DNA from 2 places in the Janthinobacterium sp. 1L-D-8-B-C4 genome. Region 1 is predicted to be linked to the other one. Evidence: predicted binding sites of a transcription regulator. Region 1 holds the regulator's gene; the other holds the start of a gene.
The links. The regulator HrcA, encoded in region 1, represses chaperone genes, less so after heat shock. The targets are predictions, from matches to a motif close to TTAGCACTCNNNNNNNNNGAGTGCTAA.

Region 1 (4,187 bases):
CGGATCGCGTTCGCCGGTCACGCCTTCGCGGCCATACACGGCGCATTCCTTCAGGTCGCGGCCCAGAGCACCAGCCACCACTTCACCCATCTGCAGGGCGGTACCGGAAGGCGCGTCGACCTTGTGGCGGTGGTGGGCTTCGATGATCTCGATATCGTAGCCTTCGGACAAGCTTTTCGCGGCCAGTTCCAGCAGCTTCATGGTCACGTTCACGCCCACGCTCATGTTCGGCGCAAACATGATGGCGGTCTTTTCGGCGGCGGCGGCAATCGCCGCCTTGCCGGCCTCGTCGAAACCGGTGGTGCCGATAATCATCTTGATGCCGTGCTCGGCGCAATAGGCCAGGTGCTGCAAGGTGCCTTCGGGACGGGTGAAGTCGATCAGGTAGTCGGCATTGGCCAGGCCCTTGGCCAGATCGGACTCGGTCAGCACGCCGGCAGGTTTGCCCAGGAAGGCGGCCGCATCCTGGCCGATCGATGGCGAGCCCGCGCGGTCGAGCGCACCGGCCAGCACGGCGTCGGGCGCGTTGCCGACCGCTTCGATCAGGATATGGCCCATGCGGCCACTGGCGCCGGCGATTGCAATTTTCAGTTCAGTCATAATATTTACAGCAACTTATTTGGTGGGGGCAGGTGCCGGTTCAGCTGGCGTCGCGGATGGTGTCATCTCGGGCTTGGTCACCGGAATCATCGCCGGCGTATTGTCAGGGTTAGCCGGCACGGCCGACGGCGCCACTGGCGATGGCACCACGGCGGCCGGCGCACCGGCCTTGGCCAGCTTGGCGAATGGCGACGGGCCGGCGATGCGGTCGATATACTCTTTTTCGGTCGGCAGGTTGCCGCCTTCGAAGCGGGCAACCTTGCCTTCCTTGTCAAAGTACACGACCACGCGGCTGCTGGTGGTCTCGCCGCTACCGCGTGCCAGGCGGAATGGGTAGTCCCAGCGGTCGGCATGGAACAGGTCGGCCAGCAAGGGTGTGCCCAGAATGAAACGGACCTGGTCGCGCGTCATGCCTTCTTTCAGCTGGGCCACCATCTCTTCGGAGACAAAGTTGCCTTGCTGAATGTCAGGGCGATACGGCGAGAAAAACCACATGAATTTCTGCAGTGGCGTGATGGTGGTGGTCTGCGCGCCATTCTCGGGCACGAGTTCCTTGCCTTCTTTCTGGGCGGCCGCCGGTTTTTCACCAAGGATGCCACGGCTGGCACAGCCGGTCGCCATCAGCGCAACGCAAACCAGGCCTGCAACGACCGGTGCTCGGAATGAAATACGGTGACGCAAGGATGGCAATACAGCCGGTGTGACGTGCATAAATGACCTCAATTTGATGAACAAAACGCCAGGAGTGACTGGTCCACCCAAAAATGCTTATTTTGGCACTCGCCGACAAAACGCTATATGATAAAGCACCTGACCCACATACGAGCAACAAACATGAGTAACAATCCTAGTGATCTCAAGGCAAGCGGCCTGAAAGCCACCCTGCCACGGCTGAAGATACTCGATATCTTCCAGAGTAGCCCGGTGCGCCACCTGACGGCGGAAGACGTCTATAAAATTCTTCTGGCCGACAATATGGACGTCGGGCTGGCAACTGTCTACCGTGTATTGACCCAGTTCGAACAAGCTGGCTTGCTTAACCGCAACCACTTTGAAACGGGCAAGGCCATTTTCGAACTCAACGAAGGCTCGCACCACGATCACCTGGTGTGTCTCGATTGCGGCAGGGTCGAAGAATTCTTCGACGAAGCCATCGAAACACGCCAGCAAAGCGTGGCCGAAGAGCGCGGTTTCAAGATCGCCGAGCACGCGCTGGCCATCTACGGCAACTGCATCAAGCCAGCCTGCCCGCACCGGCCTGCCTGACTGGTCAATGATGGCTGAGGGCGTTTGACAGCAGCTTGGCCGTAATATCGACAATCGGAATGACCCGCTCGTAGGCCATGCGGGTCGGCCCGATTACGCCCAGGGTGCCCACGATCTTGCCGTTGACCTCATATGGCGCCGTCACCACGCTCATTTCATCCATCGGCACCAGATTCGATTCGCCGCCGATGAAGATCTGCACGCCGGTTGCCTTGCTCGACACGTCGAGCAACTGCATCAGTCCCGTCTTCTGCTCGAACATGTCGAAGAGCTGGCGCAGCGAACTCATGTTCGATGACAAATCGCTCACGCTGAGCAGGTTGCGCTCGCCTGAAATCACCATGTCGTCGCTGTGATCGCTCATCACTTCGCTGCCGGCCTCGACCGCCGCCTGCATCAGGCTGCCCATATCGTCGCGCAACTGGCGCAGTTCACCCTGCAGGCGCACGCGTACGGCGTCAAATGACAGGCCGCCATAATTCTGGTTGATGTAATTGGCCGACTGGATCAGCTGCGACGGCGTATAGTCCGCCTCGGTCAGCAGCAGCCGGTTCTGCACGTCGCCGCCCGGGCCGACGATGACCAGCAGGATGCGTTTTTCGGACAGGCGCAGAAATTCAATCTGCTGGAATACCGATTCGCGGCGCGGGCTCAGCACCACGCCGGCAAACTGCGACAGCGAGGACAGCATCTGCGCCGCATTGGCGATGGTTTTTTGCGGCTGCTGCGTCTGCAGGCGCAGGCGCGCGTCAACCATATGCTCGTCAAGATGTTTCACCGTCAGCAAGGTGTCGACAAAGATGCGGTAGCCGCGCGGCGTGGGGATGCGACCGGCCGAGGTATGCGGGCTCGACACATAGCCCTGCTCTTCCAGGTCGGCCATGATGTTGCGGATGGTGGCCGGCGACAGATCGAGGCCGGAAATTTTCGACAAGGCGCGCGAACCGACCGGCTGGCCGTCGGCGATATAACGCTCGACCAGGGCTTTCAGCAGGGTTTGGGCACGTAGTTCGAGTTGCATGGTGTCTTCAGTTATACAGTGTTGGCAGCCAGGAGTGCAGCAACAGCAGCCATTATGCACGTTCGCCTGCGCAACGGCGATCAATCTTCCAGTTGCGCCTGCAGCCAGAGCAGCAATTCATCAAAGTTGGCACAGATGGCGTCCGGTTGCACACCGGCCGCCAGATGCGCGTCGCTGCCGCCCCGGTTCATCCAGACGGCGCGCATGCCCGCATCCTGCGCCCCCGTTACATCGAAATACAGATCGTCGCCCACATACACGGCCTCGTGCGGCGCCACGCCCAGCGCTTCGCAGCCAGCCAGGAAAATCGAGGCGTCGGGCTTGGCCACGCCAAACTCGCTGGCGGCGATCGATATCCTGAAATGCTGGGCGAGACCGATAATTTCAAGGTCGGCGTTGCCGTTCGAGATAGAACCGACCAGCAGGCGCTGCTGCATCCAGGCCAGGCCAGGCAGCACATCGTCATAGGGGATGACGCGGTTGCGGGCGGCCAGGAATTGCCTGACGGCTTCATCGACCAGGGCCGTATCCTCGCCAGCGGCGGCGAAGGCCGTCAGCAGGCCGGCACGGCGCAGTTCGATCAGGTTGCCATGGAAATGTGGTTGTTCGTTCAACATGTCCAGCCGGTGCCGGCGCAAGGCTTCGATGGAAAACTGCTGCGCCACCCTCGGCGCATGCGCGGCCAGCCAGTCGTGCAGCAGCGTTTCGGCGGCGGCGATCACGGGCGCAATCGGCCACAGCGTATCATCGAGATCGAACAGGATGGCCTTGGGCGAAACCAGGGTTTTGACGGAAGTAGTGGTCATGGCGACAATCAGGATGGAGAAACGGGCAAGCCCTATTGTCGCACCGATCGCACGATGCAACGGGCCAGGGGAACCAGCATATGAGGGCGTATCAGGGCTGGCGCCGCAAAAATTGTTACAGGGTGATACAAGGCAAGGTCAATCGGCTTGCCAGATAGACTAAAATAGGCGCCATTCCAATACGGCGCCAGCGTCCGTGTTGCGCTACCCTACCTAATTCGTTTTGGAGAATGTATGAAAAATGTATACCTGCGCTCGATGCTGGCGGCGGCTTGCGCTGCCACGTTGGCAGCCTGCGGCGGCAGCGGCGGCAATATGTACCTGAGTGGCTCGGTCATCGGCCTGGCCAAGACCGGCCTGATCTTGCAAAATGGTGGCGAAGACCTGCCTGTGGCTGCCGGCGCCAGCAGCTTTGTGTTTGTCAACCTGATCAAATCCGAAGACCGCTACGATATCAAGATCAAGCAGCAGCCGAAGGGCGCCACTTGCACCAT
Region 2 (4,187 bases), on a different contig from region 1:
GCGGGCCAATCTGATTGGATTACTGGTGCAGACCTGCGAAGCGACCGCAGGTTTGCTGGGCAACAGCGTGCTGGCGCTGCGCACCCGGCAGCCATCGCCGGCGATCCACAATACGCGCCGTTATGCCGCCTGCGATGTGCCAATGGAAGGCGTGACGATACGCCAGGGCCAGATGGTGCTGGTGCTGCTGGCGCAGGACGGCCTGGACTTTGGCCATGGCGTGCATCGCTGCCCGGGGCAAGCGGTGGCGCAGACCATCGTCCGGGCCATTCTGTCAGCCTGGTCCGGGACGCTGGCGCAACTGACGCTCGATAGTCATTACCGCGCCTCGCCGAATGCCCGCATTCCGGTGTTTGCTGCAGCGGAGGCCGCATGATTGCCGTGATCTTCGAAGTGTGGCCCAGCGCAGAGGGGTGCGCGCATTACCTGGAACTGGCGGCCGCGCTGCGCCCGCTGCTGGACCAGATTGACGGCTTTATTTCCATCGAACGTTTCAGCAGCCTCAGCGATCCAGGCAAATTGCTGTCGCTCTCGTTTTTTCGTGACGAAGCGGCGCTGGCGCAGTGGCGCCAGCTCGAAGCGCACCGCGCGGCGCAAGCCGAAGGCAGGCATGGCGTATTCGACGATTACCGGCTGCGCATTGCCGCCGTGGTACGCGACTATGGCATGACTGACAGGGCGCAGGCACCTGCCGACAGCCGCTGCCGCCACGACATCAGTGCTTGAGCGCTCCTTGCGTGATCTTGACCTTGACGCGGTAGACGGGCAGCGCCGCATCGACCGGCGGCGGCGTGGCCGGGTCGACGTCGAGCAAAGTAAAGGTCAGGTGATTGATGGTGATGGAACTGGCGCCATTGGGCATCGAGTCCGACAGCACCAGGTCGGTTGTACCGGCGCTGTGCAGCAGGGTGAAGCTGTAGCTGACATAGCCTTTCCAGACGCAGACGGCGCCGGCGCGGCAGCGGCTGTCGTTGACACGGTCCAGCTTCAGGGTATCGGTGGCGGTGATGGCAACCTGTTCGCCCGGCGACAATACATGGGTAACGCTGCGCGGCGTATTGCGTGCATCGCCGGCGCTGGTGGCGGCACCGCAGCCGGCCAGGGCCAGACACAGCATCAAAGGCCAGAACAGGGTGCGTAACAAATGACTCGGGTAGTACATGCTTTTCCTTTCAGATAGCGTCCTCTGTGTGGTATTCACGGATGAGATTGTTGATCATAACAAAATGATATTCTTGCGGCGCACGCCTTGGCGCACGCCTGGCGTGCGGCGATGGCGTAAAATGGCTGTTTTGAAAATCAGGAAACAACCATGAAAAAAACCGCCCTGGCGAAAAGCGATGCCAAGAAGTTGATGGGAAAGATGAATGTTCCCGGCGCCGGCGCCTTCGGCAAGGAAGCGGTGGTCGTTGACCGCCGCGAACAGCGCAGACTCGACCAGGCCCTGGGCCTGGTACCGTTCGCCGTCAAGCTCAACAGCGACTTGGTGTTGCAGTTGCAAACCCTGGCCAAGGAGCGTGGCGCGGATCTGAACGAACTCGTTGCAGAATTGCTGGCCAAGGGCCTGTCTGCTTAAAATCAAAAGGCGCCTTGCGGCGCCTTTTTACTGGGCACTGCACATCGCTTACACGTAGGCGGCCAGCGCGCCCTTCATTTTTTTCAGCGCCGCCACTTCGATCTGGCGAATGCGCTCGGCCGATACGCCGAACTCTTCGGCCAGCGCGTGCAGCGTGGCGCCGGAGCCGTCGTCGTTGGCCAGCCAGCGCGCTTCGACGATGCGACGCGAACGCGGGTCCAGCTTGCCCAGCGCCGTTTCCAGGCCTTCCGATTGCAAGCGCGTCACTTGCTCCGCTTCCAGTACCTTGGTCGGCTCGCTTTGCTCCGACGACAGGTAGGCGATCGGCGAAAACTTGTCATCTTCATCGTCGGTTGGCGATTCCAGCGCAATGTCGCGGCCACTCAGACGCGTTTCCATTTCGATCACTTCTTCGCGTTTCACGTCCAGCAGCTTGGCCAGCGCATCGATCTGTTTCGGCGTCATCGCATCGAGGCCGGTCTTGTGGCTGCGCAGGTTGAAGAACAGCTTGCGCTGCGCCTTCGTCGTCGCCACTTTGACCAGGCGCCAGTTTTTCAGGATGTACTCGTGCATCTCGGCTTTCACCCAGTGCATGGCGTACGACACCAGGCGCACGCCCTGGTCCGGATCGAAACGCTTGACCGCTTTCATCAGGCCGATATTGCCTTCCTGGATCAGGTCGGCATGCGGCAGGCCATAACCCAGGTAGCCGCGGGCGATCGACACCACCAGGCGCAAGTGCGACAGCACCAGCTCCTGCGCGGCGGCCAGGTCGTTTTTTTCGCGCAAGCGCGTCGCCAGCGAAATTTCTTCGTCGTGGGTCAACATGGGCAGACGGTTCACGGCCGAAATATAGGCGTCAATATTGCCCAGGTTGCCGGTGAACCCAAGGTTCAGCGCATTATTTTTGGTGGGAACCAATGCGGACATCGTAGTCATGTTTACTCCTCGTAGTCTTGCTTGTTCCATACGGCCCTGCCACGCGGCAGGGACCAGTTTCATTCTTTTTACTGTATCCGGTCTTGCGGTTTGCAGCGCGCGGCGCAATCTACATCTGGGGGTCATGGCGCTGCTGCAAACGGTATGACATATATTAGCACTCTCTGATGGAGAGTGCCAATCAGCTGATTCAATCACGCCGATAGCCAAAATACTATGACCTTCGGCATATTGATGGAGTCGCTGATACGGTCTTGTATTGGGGGGATAGCGTGAGTGTGCGCCGATTGTGGCTGGCTTGAAAGCGCCGCACAGTAGCCAATGGCAACTATGGCAGAACTGAACATTATTCCCTAAGGCAATTTGGACAGTCTACGCAAGCTGACTGAAGTGAGCCTTAAGAATGCTTGTCAAAAATCAAGGGTATTGCGGAAGGTAGAGAGAAGCGGACGGCGCGGCAGCGCCGTCCAGGCTTGCTTCAGTTGACGCGCGCCAGGTGGCGCTGCACGCACAGGAAGGCGCCGATCAGGCCCAGCCCCGCGCTGACGGCCAGCAGGCCCGCCATCGGCAGCGGTGCCAGTGGCGTCATCTGGAACTCGGAGGCATACAGGCGCGCGAATTCTGCAATCGCCGTATTGAGCGGCTGCAGCGCCAGCGCCACGCCACCCAGGGCCAGCGCGCCCGCGCACAGGCCCAGCAGCGCGCCCGTGTAATAGAACGGCCGATGGATAAAGGTGTCGGTGGCGCCGATCAGCTTTGAAATGCTGATCTCGTCGCGCTGCGTCATCACTTGCAGGCGGATGGTATTGAATACCACTGCAATCACCGCCACGCCCAGGGTAATGGCCAGCAGCAGCAGCACCAGGCGCAGCACGCCCAGCAGTGCGGCCAGGCGCTTGACCCAGGCCGAATCGACCTGCGCCGATTCCACGCCCGGTAACTGGCGCAGCAGTTCGGCCACTGCATCGACATCTTGCGCTTCGGTGGCGGTATTGAAGGCGTTCAGTTTCAGTACATAGCTGTCGGGCAGCGGGTTGTCGCCCAAGGTATTCAAGACATCGGCCAGGCCGCTCTTGCTTTTCAGGGACTCCAGCGCGTCTTCGCGTGGAATGAAGACGATTTTCGCTTTCGGGTCGTGCACGATCTTGCGCATTTCGCCGGCCAGGCCACTGGCCTGCGCGCGCGGCGTGTCGATTTTCATGAATACGCTGATTTCCGGGTCGACCGACATCTGTTCCGACATCGGGCGTACATTGTCGAGCATGGTCAGGCCGGCGAACGGCAGCGACAGCGCGATCGCCACCACGAACACATTGAGCAGGAAGCCGCTTGGCGACTTGCGCAGATGAATCAGCGCCGAGCCGAGCGCAAAGCGATGTTGGCGGAACCAGCCTCTCATGCGTCTTCTCCCTGCGCATCGTCCGCGTCGGCATCTGGCTTGGGCGCGAAATCGGGATCGGGCGCCGCAAACACGGGCGCTTCGGTGGCCTTGTCGATGGCCACCAACTGGCCGTTTTTCAAGTGGATCACGCGGGCGGCGGCGTCGAGCATCTGTTCGTCATGGCTGGAAATGAGGCAGGTCACGCCCACCGAATGAAACGCTTTCAGGGCCTCGAGCACTTTGTTGGCGCTGGCGCGGTCGAGGTTGGCGGTCGGCTCGTCCGCCAGGATG

Region 2: the regulator HrcA is predicted to act here: its motif matches at 2,670-2,696, upstream of rpoH (RNA polymerase sigma factor RpoH).

What each region holds. Positions count from the first base shown of each region.
Region 1 covers NZ_JBXAVX010000018.1:104,937-109,123, forward strand. Annotated here, with positions in the region: gene dapB (4-hydroxy-tetrahydrodipicolinate reductase) at 1-600, opposite strand, end outside; gene AC0Z42_RS25605 (outer membrane protein assembly factor BamE) at 616-1,311, opposite strand; gene fur (ferric iron uptake transcriptional regulator) at 1,435-1,866, shown strand; gene hrcA (heat-inducible transcriptional repressor HrcA) at 1,871-2,887, opposite strand; gene AC0Z42_RS25620 (HAD family hydrolase) at 2,968-3,693, opposite strand; gene AC0Z42_RS25625 (hypothetical protein) at 3,928-4,187, shown strand, end outside.
Region 2 covers NZ_JBXAVX010000008.1:56,973-61,159, reverse strand. Annotated here, with positions in the region: gene AC0Z42_RS15450 (cytochrome P450) at 1-376, shown strand, start outside; gene AC0Z42_RS15445 (antibiotic biosynthesis monooxygenase family protein) at 373-726, shown strand; gene AC0Z42_RS15440 (hypothetical protein) at 716-1,162, opposite strand; gene AC0Z42_RS15435 (hypothetical protein) at 1,313-1,576, shown strand; gene rpoH (RNA polymerase sigma factor RpoH) at 1,625-2,515, opposite strand; gene ftsX (permease-like cell division protein FtsX) at 2,994-3,914, opposite strand; gene AC0Z42_RS15420 (cell division ATP-binding protein FtsE) at 3,911-4,187, opposite strand, start outside.